DNA from 4 places in the Pseudomonas sp. NY15463 genome. Region 4 is predicted to be linked to each of the others. Evidence: predicted binding sites of a transcription regulator. Region 4 holds the regulator's gene; each other region holds the start of a gene.
The links. The regulator FliA, encoded in region 4, starts transcription of late flagellar genes. The targets are predictions, from matches to a motif close to CTAAAGTTTNNNNNNNNNNNGCCGNTAA.

Region 1 (4,948 bases), on a different contig from region 4:
TTACCTGGTCGCCGCCGAGCACGCTGGCATCCGCCCGTTGTTGTTGCTCAACAAAGCCGACCTGATCAACGACGAGAATGGCCCGCCCCTGCATGCCATGCTTGAGGTCTATCGCGGCCTGGGCTATCCGCTACTGGAGGTGTCCGCACACCAGGGCGAGGGCATGCAGCGCCTGCAACAAACCCTTGATGGCCACATCAGCGTGTTCGTCGGCCAGTCCGGCGTGGGCAAGTCGTCGCTGGTCAACAGCTTGTTGCCAGATGCCGGCACACGGGTGGGCGATCTATCGGAGTGGTCCGGCCAAGGCACCCACACCACAACCACCGCGCGGCTGTATCACTTCCCTAATGGCGGCGACCTGATCGACTCCCCAGGCATCCGCGAATTCGGCCTGGGCCATGTGAGCCGGGACGATGTGGAGGATGGCTTCATCGAGTTTCGCGAGCTGATCGGCAACTGCCGCTTCCGCGACTGCAAGCACGACCGCGAGCCAGGCTGCGCGCTGCTCAAGGCGCTGGAAGAAGGTCGGGTATCGGAGCAGCGCATGGGCAGCTACCGTTCGATCATCGCCAGCCTGCCTGAAGACAGCTACTGAGTCTGGCGCCGGCCTTAAGCACCGCACTACAATGCAAAAACAACGCAAAACGCCCATGAATGCCTGCGCAATCATGGGCGTTTTGTTTGCCTGCAACCGAGTTACTGGTTCTTCTGCTCGTCCATCTTCAACACACCATCCTCGAAGATGTTCAGCTTCTGACGCAGCTCACGGGGCTGCATTGGATCCTGCGGCGCCGGAGCGGCGGCACCCGGCGCGGCGCCGGCAGGCGGCTTGGCCTCAGGCTGTGCGGCCGGCGTGCCCTGCTCGCCTTCGATATCGCGCTGGGCTTTCTTGGTGAGCACGATGATGTCGATACGGCGGTTGACCGGGTTGAACGGATTCTTGCGGTCGAACAGCGACGAAGAGGCGTAACCCACCACCCGTGCCACCTGGTCATCCGGATAACCACCGGCCACCAGCGCCCGCCGCGCCGCGTTGGCACGGTTGGCCGACAGTTCCCAGTTGCCGAAGTCGCCGGTGCCCGAGTACGGCTTGGCATCGGTGTGGCCACTGACGCTGATCTTGTTCGGCACCGCCTTGATGGTGTCGGCCATGGCCAGCAGGATGTCTTCGAAGTACGGTTGCAGACGCGCGCTACCCAGGTCGAACATCGGCCGGTTCTCGGCGTCCATGATCTGGATACGCAGGCCGTCCTGGGTGATTTCGAACAGGATCTGGTCCTTGAACTTCTGCAGTTGCGGGTTTTCCTCGACCTTGTTCTGCAACTCCTGCAGAAGCAGTTCCAGACGCTCACGCTCGACCTGCTCGGCCATGGTCTCGACCTTGTCCTTGTCCAGCTGAAGGCTGGTGTCAGGCGTAGGCTCGGACTTCACTTCCGGGTTGATGGTCTTTTCCGGCGCCAGCTGAGGCGAACCGCCCAGGTCGATGATGTAGGGCGTGCCGCTTTCGGAGAAGCCGATGGGGTCCTTGAAGTAGCCGGCGATGGCGATCTTCTGCTCGGGCGTGGCGGTGGACAGCAGCCACAGCACGAGGAAGAACGCCATCATCGCCGTGGCGAAGTCGGCGAAGGCGATTTTCCAGGCACCGCCATGGTGCCCGCCACCGAAGCGCTTGACGCGCTTGATGATTATCGGCTGATTGTTTTCCATGACTCAGCGACCACGAACCGCTTGTTCCAGCTCGGCGAAGCTCGGACGGTGCTTCGGATACAGCACCTTGCGCCCGAACTCCACGGCCAGCGAAGGCGGCATGCCCGAGGCCGAGGCCACCAGCGAGGCCTTGATCGATTCGTAGAGGTTTAGCTCTTCCTTGGCATCGTGCTCCAGGCACTTGGCCAACGGGCCGAAGAAGCCGTAGGCCGCCAGAATACCGAAGAAGGTCCCCACTAGCGCCGCACCGACGTGCAGGCCGATGGAGGCCTGGTCGCCGTCCCCCAGCGAGGCCATGGTCACCACGATACCGAGTACCGCCGCAACAATACCGAACCCTGGCATGCCGTCAGCGATGCCGGTTACCGCGTGGGACGGGTGCTCCAACTCTTCCTTCATGCTCAGCAGCTCCATGTCGAACAGGCCTTCAAGCTCGTGGGGAGCCATGTTGCCGGTGGACATGATGCGCAGGTAGTCACAGATGTACGCGGTCATGCGCTCATCGCCCAACACCGCGGGGTATTTGGCGAAGATCGGGCTGGCCGCTGCGTCCTCGATGTCCCCCTCGATGGCCATCATGCCTTCGCGACGGCTTTTGTTGAGGATTTCGTATACCAGGCCCAGCACTTCCAGATAGAAAGTATGGGTAAAACGGCTGCCGAACATCTTCAGCGATTTCTTGATTACATGCATGGTCATGTAACCGGGGTTCGCCTGAAGGAACGCACCGAACGCCGCGCCCCCGATGATCAGCACTTCGAACGGCTGAATCAGTGCCGCAATCTTGCCGTGGGAAAGGACGTAGCCGCCGAGCACGCTCGCGAATACGACGATGATGCCGATAATTTTAGCCATAGGTTCAGAGCACTTGCTGTCGTGGTCAGGGTCGGGGACGGGAGCCTTAAAACTCTTCTTCTACTTATCGGCAGAACTGCGCCAGACTATAGCCACTCAAAGCGAAAAGCCAGTTCGGACTGATGTCAATATGCCAATTGAAACCAAGGTGCCAGCTCAGGCGCCGACAAGTCTAGCGGCCTGGGTAAAGCTACTCGACAGTGTTCGAGTGCCGGTCCCGAAAGAAAGCCACGACCGCGTCCTGCAAGCCATCAACGACAGCCGCAGCTCGCTGCGTGATATCGCCGAACTGATGCAGGACAGCCCCGCACTGGTGCTGTGCGTGCTGCGCGAGGCCAATCACCCAACCAACGCCAGCCAGGCGGAGCCAGCCGAAAGCCTGGAAATCGCCATCAACCGCCTGGGCCTTGAGCGCACTAGCCAATTGCTGGCGCGCCTGCCCGCCGTACCCGGCGACGACATTCCGCCCGTCTTGCGCCAGTTCCTGTTGATCAGCCAGCATGCCTCCCAGCAGGCCAACGGCCTGTTCGCCAGCCGCCTGGCGCGCCTGTGGCAGGAAATCCACTGGGGTAGCCTGCTGTTCCTGTCGCCGCTGTGGGCCATGGCCCTGGCCTACCCGAAGTTGCTCGACGCCTGGGAGCTGCGGGTCATCCACAAGGGCGAGGACGCCGCCGAGGTCGAGCAGCAGCTATTCGGCGTGCGCCTGATGGAGTTGTGCCAGGCGGTCGCCGAGCACTGGCGCCTGCCCGGCTGGGTCACCCAAGGCTACCGCTTGCTGCTCGAAGAGCGCGAACAACTGGCCCACGTGCTCAATATCGCCCGCGAAGTCGAGCCGCTGGAGCAACAGCATCGCCTGGACGAAGAGCCGGCCCTGCGGGTGTGGTTCAACCAACCGCGCAACACCGCGCTGCTGGCCAATGGCATCGCCCTGGCCGCGCAGGTCGGCTGGGCCAACCCGCATCTGTTGCGCTGGCAACTGCTGACCGCGCTGTACCTGCAAACTTCGCTGGAGGACGTGCAACAGCAGGTCCACCAGCAGGCTGCCGCCAGCGCCCGTCATCACGCACGCCATGCCCTGTTCCACCCAGCCGAGGCGTTGATCTGGCCCTGGGATCAACGCCGTCCGCACCCGGACATGCTCACCCCTGCGCCACCCAACAGTGAACACCTCGCCCACTGGCGCAGCCTGTGCCAGAACCTGCTGGCCCAGCCCAGCCCGTTCAGCAATACCATCCACCTCACGACCCAGGCCCGTGAAGCGCTACAAGCGTGCGGCCTGGAGCGCATCATGCTGCTGAGCCTGGACAAGGCCAGCGACTACCTGCGCGTGCAACAGATCGCTGGCCTGCCGAACGAGGCCAGCACCATGGCCCTGCCGGTGGCGCAGAACAAACTGCTGCAAAAACTCATGGGGCAGGCCGGGCAACTGCGCATCACCCCAGATAACCATGCCCAGCTTGCGGCGCTGCTGCCCGCCCCGCTGCGCGCATTCTTCCGCAGCGAGCACCTGCTGATGCGTTCGCTGGCGGTCAACAACCAGGTGCTGATGCTGGCAGTGGCCGACCAGAGCGGTAAACCGCTCTCCGATGTCAGCGTGCAAGCGTTCGGCAAAACCGCACAATGCATCGAGCGTGCCCTGGCCATGTTTGCCAATCGCAATGCGTGAGCCTTGCGCTACAATCGCCCCTCTTTCCACCCCGGAGACCGTGGATGACTGATTTTTCCGGATTGCCGCTGGTGATCGAAGCCGCCGATCTGCTGCCACGCCTGGATTCGCCTGAGTTGATCCTGGTCGACCTGAGCAGCGCCAACCGCTACGTCAGCGGGCATATCCCCGGGGCGCGCTTCGTCGAGGGCAAGCGTACCCAGCTCGGCCAGCCGCCAGCACCTGGCCTGCTGCCGGCGCTTGGCGACCTGGAAAAGCTGTTCAGCGAGTTGGGGCACCGTGACGATGCGGTGTACGTGGTGTACGACGACGAGGGCGGCGGCTGGGCCGGGCGCTTCATCTGGCTGCTCGACGTGATCGGCCACCGCCACTACCACTACCTCAACGGTGGCATCCAGGCCTGGCCGGCGGACCGGTTATCCACCGATGTGCCGGCCGCGGCAACAGCGCCGGTTCGCCTGCACCTGCGCAGTGAACCGACCGCCACCCGCGAGTACCTGCAAAGCCGCCTGGGCGCCGATGACCTGGTCATCTGGGACGCTCGCGGACCGCAGGAGTTTACCGGCGAGAAGGTCCTGGCGGCCAAAGGCGGGCACATCCCCGGCGCCATCAACTTAGAATGGACCACCGGCATGGACCTCAACGACCACCTGCGCATCCGCAAGGATATCGCCCAGGTGCTCGAACAATCGGGCATCACCCCTGACAAAGAGGTGATCA
Region 2 (4,948 bases), on a different contig from region 4:
CAGCGGCCAAGCTGACCCCCTTAGCCCTGCGCTGGCGCGGGCCACCACGCGCGAGCCGAACGCCAGTTTGATCGCTCTGTCCGGCCCACAAAGCGGCGTGGCCCTAGAGCAGCACATCCTGCGCATCGTCCGCCAACCGCAAAACCAGGCGCAACGCTGGGTCTTCTACGACCTGGAGGGTCAGCGCTGTCTAGAAATTTGCAGAACACCTCTGGAGGACGATGCGCCCAGGCCGCCCAGCGCTCCTGAGGCTTGAAACAGGCGTAAAAAAACCCGGCCGAGGCCGGGTTCTTCAGCACACGCGGGCGAATCAGAGCATCGAACGGCCTTTGTTGGCGGCGATGCGCATACGCAGTGCATTGAGCTTGATGAAGCCAGCAGCATCCGCCTGGTTGTAGGCGCCGCCGTCCTCTTCGAAGGTCGCGATATTGGCATCGAACAGCGAATCGTCCGACTTGCGGCCGACCACGACGACGTTGCCCTTGTACAGCTTCAGGCGTACGACGCCGTTCACGTTGACCTGCGAAGCATCGATCATCTGCTGCAGCATCAGACGCTCCGGGCTCCACCAATAGCCGGTGTAGATCAGGCTGGCATACTTGGGCATCAGCTCGTCTTTGAGGTGAGCGACTTCGCGATCCAGGGTGATCGACTCAATGGCACGGTGAGCCTTCAGCATGATGGTGCCGCCTGGGGTCTCGTAGCAGCCACGGGACTTCATGCCTACGTAGCGGTTCTCGACGATGTCCAGGCGACCGATACCGTTGGCACCACCGATGCGGTTCAGATCGGCCAGCACGGTGGCTGGACTCTTCTCGACGCCGTCGATGGCGACGATGTCACCGTTGCGGTAGGTCAGCTCGATGTAGGTCGCGGTGTCCGGGGCGTTCTCAGGCGAGACGCTCCAGCGCCACATGTCTTCTTCGTGCTCGGTCCAGGTATCTTCCAGGACACCGCCTTCGTAGGAGATGTGCAGCAGGTTGGCGTCCATCGAGTACGGCGACTTTTTCTTGCCGTGGCGCTCGATCGGGATGCCATGCTTCTCGGCGTAGTCCATCAGCTTCTCGCGCGACAGCAGGTCCCACTCGCGCCATGGTGCAATGACCTTGACACCCGGCTTGAGCGCGTAGGCACCCAACTCGAAGCGCACTTGATCGTTGCCTTTGCCGGTTGCGCCGTGGGAAATGGCGTCAGCGCCGGTTTCGTTGGCGATCTCGATCAGGCGCTTGGCGATCAGCGGACGGGCGATGGAGGTACCCAGCAGGTACTCGCCTTCGTAGACGGTGTTGGCGCGGAACATCGGGAACACGAAATCACGCACGAACTCTTCGCGCAGATCGTCGATGTAGATTTCTTTAACGCCCATCGCCTGGGCCTTGGCGCGGGCCGGCTCGACCTCTTCGCCCTGACCCAGATCAGCGGTGAAGGTCACCACTTCGCAGTTGTAGGTGTCCTGCAGCCACTTGAGAATCACCGAAGTATCAAGGCCGCCGGAATACGCCAGTACGACCTTTTTTACGTCCGCCATGCCATCACTCCACGGGGTTGTACGGAAAGCCTTCAAGTCTAACGGCCTTGCCGCAAAATTTACAGTGGGGCGACAGCTTGTGATGCCAAAGCGACAGGAACTGTCGTGCACGCGACCAACGCCTGCATTCAGGCCTTTTTAGCCGCCGATTGTGCAGGTGGCGCAGGCGTTGCAGCCGGTGCAGGCGCTGGCTCAAGCGGTTTCTCCACAGGCGTGACGCGGTCGAGTGTGATGTTCACGCGACGATTCTGCGCACGGTTGGCAGCACTGTTGTTCTTGACCAGCGGATAGCGCTCGCCGTGGAAACGCACGGTGATGTGCTCCTCCGGGACGCCATGGGCTTTGAGATAGTCGGCGACTGCCAGCGCGCGCCGGCGTGAGTTGTCACGGTTGCTCAGGCGGTTGCCGCTGTTATCGGAGTGCCCGTCAAGCTCGATGTGATTGACCGACGGATCGGCCTTGAGGTAATCGAGGATGATATCCAGGCGGGCCCTTGCCGAGCTGTCCAATTCAAGGCCGGTGCCCGGGAAGCCGATCTGGGTCTGGCGGATCTGATCAAAGTTCACCGGCAGCATCTTGCCGGCGCACGTCTGGTAGTCCGCATAGGCCTTGGCAAAGCTGACCGGCAACACTCGCACCTCCATGGCACGGCCACCTTCGCCTGCGTAATTGCGTATCACCGTGCTGCGCCCATCGAGCAAGCCGTTGATCAAACGGCTGGCCTGGCCTTGGCTGGAGGTAAACAGCACGCCCGTGCGGGCCATGCGCACCGCGCCCAGATTGATATCGCCGCGCCCCGGCTGCCAAGGTGCGGCAGCCGCCAGCAGAGTCGCGGAGCCGGCACCCAGCACGTTGCTGTCCGAACGCAGGCGGAAGGTTGGCTGCTCGCCGGCGCGGCGCACGAACTCGCCACTGCCGAAGCCTTCGATCGGCTGGACCAGGCGGCATTCGAACTGATCGCCCTCGACTTGCCAGGCAACGCTCTCCATGCGGGTCTGGAAGGTCATGGCCGCAGCCGGCAGGCTGGCAACGAGGGTGAACAGGGCTAGATAACGCTGGCGCACGGGAGGCTCCACAAATTCTGACGACTTACCCCAAGGCTATCGGACGCCTCGGGCAAAACTTGATAGCCGTGCTCGCGCCAGGGTTTTCCGGTAGGATTGGCAGTCGAGTTCGACCCGCCTGGAAACCCCAATGTCCGATCGCCTGACCCTCCTGCGTCCCGACGACTGGCACATCCATCTGCGCGATGGTGCCGTCTTGCAACATACCGTCGGTGACGTGGCGCGTACTTTCGCCCGCGCCATCATCATGCCCAATCTGGTCCCGCCGGTGCGCAATGCCGTCGAGGCAGGCGCCTACCGCGAGCGTATTCTCGCCGCTCGCCCGGCCGGCAGCCGCTTTGAACCGCTGATGGTGCTGTACCTCACCGACCGCACCAGCCCCGAGGATATTCGCGCAGCCAAGGCCAGTGGCATCGTGTACGCCGCCAAGCTGTACCCGGCCGGAGCCACCACCAATTCCGACTCGGGCGTGACCAGCATCGACAACATTTTCCCGGCGATCGAGGCCCTGGCCGAGACCGGCCTGCCGCTGCTGGTGCACGGTGAAGTGACGCGCAGCGAGATCGACGTGTTCGACCGCGAGAAGCGCTTTATCGACGAACACATGCGCCGTCTGGTCGAACGTTTCCCGACCCTAAAGGTGGTGTTCGAGCACATCACCACCAGCGATGCCGCGCAATTCGTCACAGAGGCCCCGGCCAACGTCGGCGCCACCATCACTGCTCAGCACCTGCTGTACAACCGCAACCACATGCTGGTTGGCGGTATCCGTCCGCACTTCTATTGCCTGCCGATCCTCAAGCGCAACACCCACCAGGTTGCGTTGCTGGATGCGGCTACCAGCGGCAATCCGAAGTTCTTCCTGGGCACCGATTCGGCCCCCCACGCCCAGCACGCCAAAGAGAACGCCTGTGGCTGCGCGGGCTGCTACACCGCCTACGCCGCCATCGAGATGTACGCCGAGGCGTTCGAGCAGCGCAACGCGCTGGACAAGCTCGAAGGCTTCGCCAGCAAGCACGGCCCGGACTTCTACGGCCTGGCGCGCAACACCGACACCATCACCCTGGTGCGCGAGGAGTGGACCGCTCCGGCCAGCCTGCCGTTCGGCGACACCAACGTGATCCCGCTGCGCGCGGGTGAAAAACTGCGCTGGCGCCTGCTGGAGGACAACGCGTGAGCGAAGACCTCTACGACGACGAACAGGACGTGCCATCCGGTGGCGGCTCGCGTCACCCCATGGCCGAGCGTTTCCGTGGTTATCTGCCGGTAGTGGTGGATGTCGAGACCGGTGGTTTCAACAGCGCCACCGACGCGCTGCTGGAGATCGCCGCGGTGACCATCGGCATGGACGAAAAGGGCTTCCTGTTCCCGGAGCACACCTATTTCTTCCGTGTCGAGCCCTTCGAAGGCGCGAACATCGAGGCAGCGGCATTGGAGTTCACCGGCATCAAGCTGGACCACCCGTTGCGTATGGCGGTGAGTGAAGAGTCGGCGCTTACCGACATCTTCCGTGGTGTGCGCAAAGCGCTGAAGGCCAATGGCTGCAAACGGGCAATCCTGGTCGGGCACAACAGTAGCTTCGACCTGGGCTTCCTCAACGCAGCGGTGGCGCGCAACGACATCAAGCGTAACCCGTTCCACCCATTCTCCAGCTTCGACACCGCCACCCTTGCCGGCCTGGCCTATGGTCAGACCGTGCTGGCACGGGCCTGCCAAAGCGCCGATATCGACTTCGACGGCCGTGAGGCGCATTCAGCGCGCTACGACACCGAGAAGACCGCCGAGCTGTTCTGCGGCATCGTCAATCGCTGGAAAGAAATGGGCGGCTGGCGCGACTTCAACGACTGAGCTGCAAGCTGCAAGAAAAAGCATGGCATACGTGCACTGCTCTTACTTGCCGCTTGAAGCTTCAAGCTTAAAGCCATAAAAAAACCGGCCATAAAGGCCGGTTTTTTTATGGCTGGCGCCTTACAGCTTGCCAGCGTTCTCGCTCAGGTAGGCAGCTACACCTTCCGGCGAAGCGTTCATGCCCTTGTCGCCTTTTTTCCAGTTGGCAGGGCAGACTTCGCCGTGCTCTTCGTGGAATTGCAGGGCATCGACCAGACGCAGCAGCTCGTCCATGTTACGACCCAGTGGCAGGTCGTTGACGATCTGAGAACGCACGACGCCATTGGTGTCGATCAGGAAAGCGCCACGGAAAGCCACGCCACCTTCGGACTCAACGTCGTAGGCCTTGCAGATTTCGTGGGTCATGTCGGCTGCCAGGGTGTACTTGACCTGACCGATACCGCCATTGTTGACCGGGGTATTACGCCAGGCGTTGTGGGTGAAGTGCGAGTCGATCGACACGCCGATC
Region 3 (4,948 bases), on a different contig from region 4:
CCACCGCCTAGATTGAACGCGAACAGCCATGCAGCCGGCGCGCCCACCAGCCAATAGCACACCGCGCCGATCAGGAAGGTCGTGCGTGCATCCTTGAGCCCGCGGATAGAGCCCATGGCGATGGTCTGCACGCCATCGAACAGCTCGAACCAGGCCGCTACCATCAACAGTTGCACCGCCAGCTGGAAGATCGCCGCGAAGGCCGGATCATGCCGGTCCACCAGCAACGCCACCAGTGGCTCGGGCAGCAGTAGGAACAGCGCTGCGAAGCCCAGCATCAGCGTGGCGCCAAAGCTGATCCCCACCCGTCCGGCGCTGCGCGCTGCCAGCAGGTTGCCCGCGCCGTAGTACAGCCCGACGCGCATCGTCACCGCGTAGGAAAGCCCGGTCGGCACCATGAACGCAGTGGAGACGATCTGCAGGGCGATCTGGTGCGCGGCAAGCTCGGTGCTGCCCAGCACGCCCATGCACAGCGCGGCGAAGGCGAACAGGCCGACCTCGACCATATAGGTTCCGCCGATCGGTAGCCCCAGACGCCACAGTTCACGTAGCGCCGGCAGCGAGGGCCGCGACAGGCCCTTGCGCAGCGGGTAGTCGGTGTAGGCCGGGTGCCAGCGGATGTACAGCGCCAAGGCGATGGCCATGCCCATCGAGACCACGGCGGTGACCAGCCCGATGCCCAGCAGTCCCAGGCTGGGTAGGCCAAACAAGCCTTCGATCAGCGCATGGTTGAGCACGTAGTTGAGCACCGTACCCACCAGGCTGATGACCATTACTGGTGTCGAGCGCCCCAGGGCGCTGGTGAAGCCGCGCAGGGCCATGAAGGTCAGGTAGCCGGGCAGGGCCAGCGGCAGCAGGGTGAGGAACTGCATGGCCGAGTCGACGTTCTCGGGCTTTTGCCCGAACAGCAGCAAGGCGGGCTTGAGATTCCACAGCACCAGCGCTGCCGCCAAGGCCAGGCCCCAGGCCAGCCACAGGCCGTTCTGCGCCAGGCGCGTGGCGCCGACGGTGTCGTTGGCGCCCTTGCGGATCGCCACCAGTGTGCCGACCGCCGCGATGATACCCAGGCAGAAGATCGACACGAACGAATAGCTGGCCGCACCCAACCCCCCCCCGGCAAGGGCCTGGGGGCTGATGCGGGCCATCATCAAGGTGTCGGTGAGCACCATCAGCATGTGCGCCAACTGCGAGGCGATCAGCGGCCCGGCCAGGCGCAGCAAAGCCTTGAGTTCGGTAGTAGGCGCAACGTGCATGGAGGCGATCCTTGTGCAGGGTACTGAGGGCGAGCGCTCGATTCTGAGGCCTCGGTCAACTTTGCACAAAAGGATAAAAGCGATCACTCACATGAGTTTGACTCATGCCTGTATGCTCTGATCTACCTCCTTGGCCCCCGCATCATAGGTAACTCATGTCTCGCCAGCTTCCCCCGCTCTATGCGTTGCGCGCATTCGAAGCCGCTGCCCGGCTGAGCTCTTTCACTCGCGCCGGCGACGAGCTGTCGATCACCCAGAGCGCGGTCAGCCGACATATCCGCACCCTGGAGGAGCACTTCGCCTGCAAGCTGTTCGTGCGCAACGGCCGTAGCCTGCAACTCACCGAGGCCGCACGTATGCTGTTGCCGGGTGTGCGCGACGGCTTCGCCGCGCTGGAGCGGGCGTGCGAAGCATTGCGCGGCGAAGACGACATCTTGCGTATGAAGGCGCCCTCGACGTTGACCATGCGCTGGCTGCTCGCCCGCCTGAGCCGCTTTCGGCATCTGCAGCCGGGCAACGAAGTGCAACTGACCAGCGCCTGGATGGACGTCGACCATGTCGACTTCAACCAGGAACCTTTCGATTGCGCGGTGTTACTCAGCGACGGCGTGTTTCCGGCTGATTGGGAGGTGCGTCGTTTGTTCGCCGAGTTGCTGATCCCGGTGGGCGCGCCTGACCTGCTGGACGATGCGCCTTGGGATGCGCGGCGCCTGGCGGCTGTCGAGCTGCTACATCCTACCCCCGACAAGCGCGACTGGCGTGCCTGGCTGGCGCGCATGGGGCTGCTGGACGCCGTGTCGCTCAAGGGGGGGCAGGTGTTCGATACCTTGGAGCTGGGCATGATCGCCGCCGCTCGGGGATATGGCATTTCCATGGGCGACCTGCTGATGGTGGCCGAGGATGTTGCCCAGCGCCGGCTGAGCTTGCCCTGGCCAACGGCGGTGCCCAGTGGTCTGGACTACTACCTGGTCTGGCCGCGCACCCGACCTGGTGGGGAGCGGCTGGGACGCTTGAGTCTGTTCTTGCAGCAAGAGGCGGCGGCGGTGGATTTACCCGCTGTGCAGGTGTTGTCGGCGCAGGCCTGATAGCGTTGACGCTGCCGCACGTCGCAAAGGTTTGCGAATACCCTCGTCCGACGCTCAAGTATTCATTTGCGCCGCCGATTCACTAGCACAAGCATCCCCGAAGAGGATGCGATTTCCCGTCGATAATCCGCGGGCGGTCAGTGTGATCAGGATGATCCCGGCCTTCTGCCAGGAGCTTTCCATGTCTCAACCGCGTGCCCGAATCGCCTCGCAGCTCGGGATCGCCCTCGCCGTCGTGCTGGCGCTGGTGATTTCCGGCAGTACCTTGTTCGCCCTGCGTTCGCTGGATGACGCCAACCTCGCCACTCGCCAGAAACACCTGGGCAGTGAGGCGCGGTTGCTGGCCGACCAGCTCGACACCTTCCACGGTTCGCTCAAGGACAACACCCAGCGCCTGAGCGGCTTGTTCGAGCGCCGTTTCGCCACGGGCCTGTCCTTGCACGCGGACGAAACGGTCAATGTGGCCGGCACCGCGACGCCCGCGCTCTACCTGGGCGAGCACCTGCTGAACAACGATTTCCAGCAGGTCGACGAATTCCAGCAGATGACCGCCGGTGTCGCCACGGTGTTCGTGCGCAGCGGCGATGACTTCGTGCGCATCAGCACCAGCCTGACCAAGCAGGATGGCAGCCGCGCCATTGGCACCCAGCTCGATCGCCAGCACCCGGCCTACGGCAAGTTGATGGCCGGGCAGACCTACGTCGGTCGGGCCGTCTTGTTCGAACGCAACTACATGACCCGCTACGTACCGGTGCGTGATGCTGCGGGCCGCGTGATCGCGGTACTGTTTGTCGGTTTCGACTACACCGATGCGCAGAACACCCAGTTTGCCAACCTCAAACGTTTCCGCATCGGCCAGACCGGCTCTTTGGCGATCCGTGACGAAAAGGACCAATGGTTGGTGGCACCCGCCAATGCCGACCAGGACCTGTTCAGCGTCAGCGCGCCGTTCGCCGAGGGCCCGTGGACCGTGGTGGCCAGCATGCCGAAGGCGGAAATTCGCGAAGTGACTTGGAGCGTGGGCTTGCGCCTGGCCATCGGCAGCCTGCTGGCGATGCTGCTGGCCGTGGCCGCCACGCATTGGTTGCTGCGGCGCAAGCTGCGTCCGCTGGGCGACCTGGTGCGTCAGGCCGAGGCCTTGGGAGCTGGCGACCTGAACGCTCGCCTGAACGTCACCAGCCATGACGAGATCGGCCAACTGGCGCGCAGTTTCAACACGATGGGCGATGCGCTGTCGACCATGGTCGAGCACATTCGCAGCGCCTCCGAGCAGGTCAGCGGTCGTGCGCGCTCGTTGGCCGGATTGTCTTCGGGGGCGTGCGAAGGCATGGAGCAGCAGTCAGGCGAGATCACCAGCATGGCCGGCGCGGTGGAGGAGTTCAGCGCCACTTCGATGAACATCGCCGACAATATGGCCGGAACCGAGCGCATGGCTCGCGACAACGCCCAGCAGACCCGCATCGGGCGCAGCGCCATGGACGAGGCTTCGGCCTCGCTCAAGCAGATCGCCGAAGCGCTGGGCGGCACCGCCACGGTAATGGATACCCTCGGTGCACGTTCCCAGGAAATCGGCGGAATTGTCGGTACGATCACCGCCATTGCCGAGCAAACCAACTTATTGGCACTCAACGCGGCCATCGAGGCGGCGCGCGCCGGTGAGCAGGGGCGTGGGTTTGCCGTGGTTGCCGATGAGGTCCGTGGACTGGCGGCGCGCACCCGCCAGGCCACCGATGAAATCTCGGGCATGATCGCCAGCATTCAGCAGCAGACCGGCCATGCCATCAGCACCCTGGAGCAGGGCAACAAGCTGATGCAGGAAGGCTTGGTGCGTAACGACAAAGTGGCCGAGGCACTGGCGCGCATCGACGAGCAGAGCCGCACCGCAGGCGAGCAGTTCGCCGTCATCAGCACTGCCACCCAAGAGCAGAGCAGCACCGCGACGGTGCTCAGTCGCAACTTGCAGAGCATCGCCCACGCCAACAGTGAACAACGCGATGTGGCCAACGAGCTGGCCAATACCGCGCGTGAGCTGGAAGGGCTGGCGGGGCAGTTGCGCCAGGAAGTGGATCGGTTCCGGGTGGGGCGTTAAGGGCTGAGGCTGTTGTTAGTTGTACTGGTCTATTCGCGGGCAAGCCCGCTCCCACAGGGACCGCACATTCCTCAGGTTGGGCGAAATCCTGTGGGAGATCACCCAGCCCTTTGGGCTGCGCTGTCGCGCAGAGAACTGATTTCGCAAGCGCGCCGCGTACCCTGTGGGAGCGGGCTTGCCCGCGAATAGGCCGGCACAGCCCCCGTCGCTCATGAGCCTTAAATCGCCCCCAAACCCAACGCCTGCGCACACGCCTGCTTCGAGCGCTGCTCGCTCTGCGCATACAACGCCAGCTCATCCTGCACCGTGAGCCCAAGCGCCGCTTCGAAAGCCTCGCGGTTGGCGTTGCTGCCGTACTCGGCCTGTCCCTCGTCGCCCAGGTTGGACTGGAAGATTCCCGCCGCGCTGACCGGCAGGAAGTCTTCGTACACCAACGCCTCGTAATGCACGTGTCCGGCATCGATCAGCCCTTGCAGGCTGCTGGGGCGATCTGCCTGGCCACGGGCGGCCAGGCCTTTTTC
Region 4 (4,948 bases):
GCCGGCTTCTACCAGGAAATCCTGGAGGATTTCTTCATCGGCGCCGAAGCTCATTAAACGTGCTCCTTAAAAACCCAGGCTGGACAGCAGATCGTCGACGTCGTCCTGACCGGACACCACGTCTTCACGCTTATCGGCATGAATCTGCGGACCTTCACCCCGAGTCGGATGTTTTTCTTCATCTTTTTCAGCGCGAAGCTGCTGGTGGTCATGTTCGATACCGGCAAACCGATCGACTTGACTCGCCATCAGCACGAGCTTGAGCAGATTGCTTTCGACTTCGGTGACCAGCGAGGTCACTCGCTTGATCACCTGGCCGGTGAGATCCTGATAATCCTGCGCAAGCAGAATGTCGTTGAGGTGGCCGGCAACCTTACGGTTACCTTCCGCGCTCTGCGCCAGGAAACTGTCGACGCGCTTGACCAGCTCACGGAATTCCGGCGCAGCCACTTCGCGACGCATGAATCGCTGCCAGTCGACCGACAGTGCCTGCGCCTCGGCAGACAAGTCGTTGAGCACCGGCGTGCTCTCCTCCACCAAGTCCATGGTGCGGTTGGCTGCGCCTTCGGTAAGGCGCACCACGTAGGAGAGGCGCTCGGTGGCATCGGTTATCTGCGAGACTTCCTCGGCCTGCGGCATGGCCGGGTCGATCTGGAAGCTGACGATTGCACTGTGCAGTTCACGGGTGAGCTTGCCGACCTCCTGATACAGCCCACGGTCGCGGGTCTGGTTCAGCTGGTGTATCAGCTGTACCGCCTCGCCGAACCGGCCGCGCTCAAGGCTCTCGACCAGTTCCTGGGCATGCTTTTTCAGGGTTGATTCGAACTCACCCAGAGAGTTGTTGGTTGACTCCATGGCGCCCCCTGACGTGACTCAGCCGTTGACGCGTTCGAAGATCTTTTCGATCTTTTCTTTGAGCACCTGGGCGGTAAAAGGCTTGACCACATAGCCATTGACGCCAGCCTGGGCCGCTTCGATGATCTGGTCGCGCTTGGCCTCGGCGGTCACCATCAGCACTGGCATACCCTTGAGGCGCTCGTGAGCGCGGACCTTGCGCAGCAGGTCGATGCCGGACATGCCAGGCATGTTCCAGTCGGTCACCAGGAAGTCATAGTGACCGGCCTCGAGCATCGGCAGAGCCGTGACGCCATCATCGGCCTCGTCGGTGTTGGTGAAGCCCAGGTCACGCAACAGGTTCTTGATGATCCGCCGCATCGTCGAAAAGTCGTCAACGATGAGGATTTTCATTTCTTTGTTCAATTAGACCTCCAAGCAGTCTTAAACGCGCTCGGCGCCGAGCGCGCGCTCAATCAATTCGGCACCACAAAAAACGACTGCATCGAACCTGCGTTCAACGCGCCCGCCATTCCCCCAGGCGGCTGCGCAAGCGCGCGGCACACTGGCTATGCAGCTGGCTGACCCGCGACTCGCTGACCCCCAGGACCTCACCGATTTCCTTGAGGTTCAGCTCTTCGTCGTAGTACAGCGCCAGGACCAGGCGTTCACGCTCCGGCAGGTTGGCGATCGCATCGGCCAGCGCTGACTGGAAACGTTCGTCCTCCAGATCGCGCAACGGCTCCAACTGCCCACTCGCTCCGTCCTCGTGCAACCCTTCGTGTTCGCCGTCCTGCAAAAGATCGTCGAAACTGAATAGGCGGCTGCCCAAGGTGTCGTTCAGAATCCCGTAGTAATCGTCGAGACTCAATTGGAGTTCGGCAGCAACCTCGTGATCTTTAGCGTCGCGGCCTGTTCTTGCCTCGACACAGCGAATCGCGTCGCTGACCATGCGCGTGTTGCGGTGTACCGAACGCGGTGCCCAATCCCCCTTGCGCACCTCGTCGAGCATCGCGCCACGGATACGAATACCGGCATAGGTCTCGAAACTGGCACCTTTGCTGGCATCGTATTTATTGGCGACTTCCAGCAGGCCAATCATGCCTGCCTGGATCAGATCCTCGACCTGCACGTTGGCCGGCAAACGCGCCAGCAGGTGGTAAGCGATACGCTTGACCAGCGGCGCGTAGCGCTCCACCAGCTCGTACTGCGCATCCTTGGCAGCCTTGCTGTACATCTTGAAACCGCTCGCATTCATAGAACTGGCCCCGCACTGGTCGGTTGCACTAGACGCTCGACGAAGAATTCAAGATGTCCACGCGGGTTGGCAGGCAGCGGCCAGCTATCGACCTTCTGCGCGATGGCCTTGAAGGCCAGCGCACACTTGGACCGAGGGAAGGCCTCGTAGACCGCCCGCTGCTTCTGTACCGCCTTGCGAACGCATTCGTCGTAAGGCACGGCACCGACGTATTGTAGGGCGACGTCCAGGAAACGGTCCGTGACCTTGGTCAATTTGGCGAACAGGTTGCGCCCTTCCTGGGGGCTCTGGGCCATGTTGGCCAGCACGCGGAAACGGTTCATGCCGTAGTCGCGGTTGAGCAGCTTGATCAACGCATAGGCGTCGGTGATCGAAGTGGGTTCATCGCACACTACCAACAACACTTCCTGCGCCGCACGCACGAAACTGACTACCGAGTCACCAATACCTGCAGCGGTGTCGATGACCAGCACGTCGAGATTGTCGCCGATCTCGCTGAACGCCTGGATCAACCCCGCGTGCTGCGCCGGCGCCAGGTGCACCATGCTTTGCGTGCCAGAGGCAGCCGGCACGATGCGCACCCCGCCCGGCCCTTGCAAGAGCACATCACGCAGCTCACAACGTCCTTCGATGACGTCAGCCAGGGTACGCTTGGGGGTGAGTCCGAGCAGCACGTCGACGTTAGCCAGGCCCAGGTCGGCGTCGAGCAGCATGACCCTGCGCCCCAGCTCGGCCAACGCCAGGGACAGGTTCACTGAAACGTTGGTCTTGCCGACGCCACCTTTGCCGCCAGTCACGGCGATCACCTGTACGGGATGCATGCTACCCATGTCTGTTGTTTACCTTGTCTCGCTTGGACCCAAGCCACATGAGGGGCTTTACGCTCGACCCCAGGATGTAGGTACTTTGCACAGTATTCACCCTCAACCCGCCCGTTTGCCAGGGTTCTGGTAGAGATCAGCGAACATGTCAGCCATGGCCTCCTCGCTGGGCTCGTCCTGCATCTGCACGCTCACTGCACGACTGACCAGTTGGTGCTTGCGAGGGAGTTGCAGGTCGTCAGGAATGCGCGGCCCATCGGTGAGATAGGCAACGGGCAGTTCGTGACTAATGGCCAGGCTCAGCACTTCGCCAAGACAAGCCGTCTCATCAAGTTTGGTCAGGATGCACCCGGCCAGGCCGCAGCGCTTGTAGCTATGGTAAGCGGCGGTGAGCACCTGTTTTTGACTGGTAGTGGCCAGCACCAAGTAATTCTTCGAAGCGATACCACGCCCGGCCAGGGTTTCGAGCTGCATGCGCAGTGCTGGGTCACTGGCCTGCAAGCCAGCGGTGTCGATCAGCACCACGCGCTTGCGCAGCAGCGGCTCGAGCGCCTGTGCCAGGGACTCGCCCGGATCAACGTAGGTCACCGGCACATTGAGGATTCGACCCAAGGTCTTGAGCTGCTCTTGCGCACCGATACGGAAGCTGTCCATGCTCACCAGCGCCAGGTTGTTCGCGCCGTACTTGAGCACGTAACGCGCGGCGAGCTTGGCCAGGGTGGTGGTCTTGCCCATGCCGGCCGGACCGACCATGGCGATGACGCCACCTTCTTCGATCGGCTCGATCTCAGGCACCTCGATCATGCGCGCCAGGTGCGCCAGGACCATACGCCAGGCCTGGCGTGGCTCGTCGATTTCAGCCGTGAGTTCGAGCAACTCGCGGGCCAGCCCACCCGACAGGCCCAGGCGCTGCAGACGACGCCACAGGTTGGCCTGCTGCGGCTTGCTGCCTTGTAGCTGGCTCCAGGCCAGCGAGCCGAGCTGTACTTCGAGCAACTCGCGCAGGCCAGACAACTCAGAGCGCATGGCATCGAACAAGCGTGGATCGACTGGCGCAGGCGCAGTCGGCGCGACCGCTGCCGGCGCCTCGACGTGTGGCTCCACCAAGGGCTCCGAAGCCGTCAGCGACAGCCCGGCGAATAACTGGCGGTTGCCCTCGAGCGCCTCGCTGCGATTTTCGATTTCGGCCTGGGCGGTGACGATGCGCGACTGGGTCTTGCGCAGCTCATCCTCCAGCTCGGCGTTGGGCACGCGCGGGGCCAGGGCAGACAGCTTGTAGTCCAGCGCGGCCGTCAGCTCGACACCGCCAGCGATGCGCCGGTTACCGATGATGGCGGCATCGGAGCCCAGCTCATCACGGACCAGCTTCATGGCCTGACGCATATCAGCGGCGAAAAAACGCTTAACTTGCATAACCCACTACCTCAGCCATTTGGGCCCACGGTGGCAACGATGGTGACTTGCTTGTTGTCAGGTATTTCCTGATACGCCAAAACATGCAAATTCGGTACAGCCAGGCGACCGAAACGTGACAGCATCGCGCGAATCGGCCCGGCCACCAGCAAGATGGCGGGCTGGCCCTGCATTTCCTGACGCTGGGCTGCCTCGATCAGCGAACGCTGAAGCTTTTCGGCCATGCTTGGCTCAAGAAGAACACCATCTTCCTGACCCTGCCCGGCCCTTTGCAGACTATTGAGCAAGATTTGTTCCAACCTTGGCTCAAGCGTAATGACAGGTAGCTCGGACTCAATGCCGACAATGCTTTGCACGATGGCGCGACACAATCCGACACGCACTGCTGCCACGAGCGCGGCGGTATCTTGACTCTTGCTGGCATTGTTGGCGATGGCTTCGGCAATACTGCGGATGTCACGCACGGGCACTTGCTCGCTGAGCAATGCCTGCAGAACCTTCAGCAGCCCCGACAAGGAAATGACGCCTGGCACCAGCTCTTCGGCGAGCTTTGGCGAAGCCTTGGCCAGCACCTGCAATAGTTGCTGGACTTCTTCGTGACCGATCAGCTCGTGACAGTGCT

Region 1: motA (flagellar motor stator protein MotA) is a predicted target of FliA. The motif match lies at 2,627-2,654, and genes of this name have one in related genera.
Region 2: ACNFIC_RS17710 (flagellar protein MotY) is a predicted target of FliA. The motif match lies at 2,629-2,656, and genes of this name have one in related genera.
Region 3: ACNFIC_RS09110 (methyl-accepting chemotaxis protein) is a predicted target of FliA. The motif match lies at 2,392-2,419, and genes of this name have one in related genera.

Annotation. Positions count from the first base shown of each region.
Region 1 covers NZ_JBLUQD010000004.1:156,830-161,777, forward strand. Annotated here, with positions in the region: gene rsgA (small ribosomal subunit biogenesis GTPase RsgA) at 1-595, shown strand, start outside; gene motB (flagellar motor protein MotB) at 697-1,707, opposite strand; gene motA (flagellar motor stator protein MotA) at 1,711-2,562, opposite strand; gene ACNFIC_RS11520 (HDOD domain-containing protein) at 2,693-4,228, shown strand; gene ACNFIC_RS11525 (rhodanese-like domain-containing protein) at 4,273-4,948, shown strand, end outside.
Region 2 covers NZ_JBLUQD010000006.1:392,920-397,867, reverse strand. Annotated here, with positions in the region: gene ACNFIC_RS17720 (hypothetical protein) at 1-256, shown strand, start outside; gene ACNFIC_RS17715 (argininosuccinate synthase) at 311-1,528, opposite strand; gene ACNFIC_RS17710 (flagellar protein MotY) at 1,657-2,592, opposite strand; gene pyrC (dihydroorotase) at 2,723-3,769, shown strand; gene rnt (ribonuclease T) at 3,766-4,440, shown strand; gene ACNFIC_RS17695 (peroxiredoxin) at 4,561-4,948, opposite strand, start outside.
Region 3 covers NZ_JBLUQD010000003.1:268,204-273,151, forward strand. Annotated here, with positions in the region: gene ACNFIC_RS09100 (NorM family multidrug efflux MATE transporter) at 1-1,253, opposite strand, end outside; gene ACNFIC_RS09105 (LysR substrate-binding domain-containing protein) at 1,409-2,338, shown strand; gene ACNFIC_RS09110 (methyl-accepting chemotaxis protein) at 2,520-4,427, shown strand; gene ACNFIC_RS09115 (VOC family protein) at 4,646-4,948, opposite strand, start outside.
Region 4 covers NZ_JBLUQD010000007.1:316,389-321,336, forward strand. Annotated here, with positions in the region: gene ACNFIC_RS19325 (chemotaxis protein CheA) at 1-54, opposite strand, end outside; gene ACNFIC_RS19330 (protein phosphatase CheZ) at 67-855, opposite strand; gene ACNFIC_RS19335 (chemotaxis response regulator CheY) at 874-1,248, opposite strand; gene fliA (RNA polymerase sigma factor FliA) at 1,352-2,092, opposite strand; gene fleN (flagellar synthesis regulator FleN) at 2,089-2,922, opposite strand; gene flhF (flagellar biosynthesis protein FlhF) at 3,016-4,326, opposite strand; gene flhA (flagellar biosynthesis protein FlhA) at 4,338-4,948, opposite strand, start outside.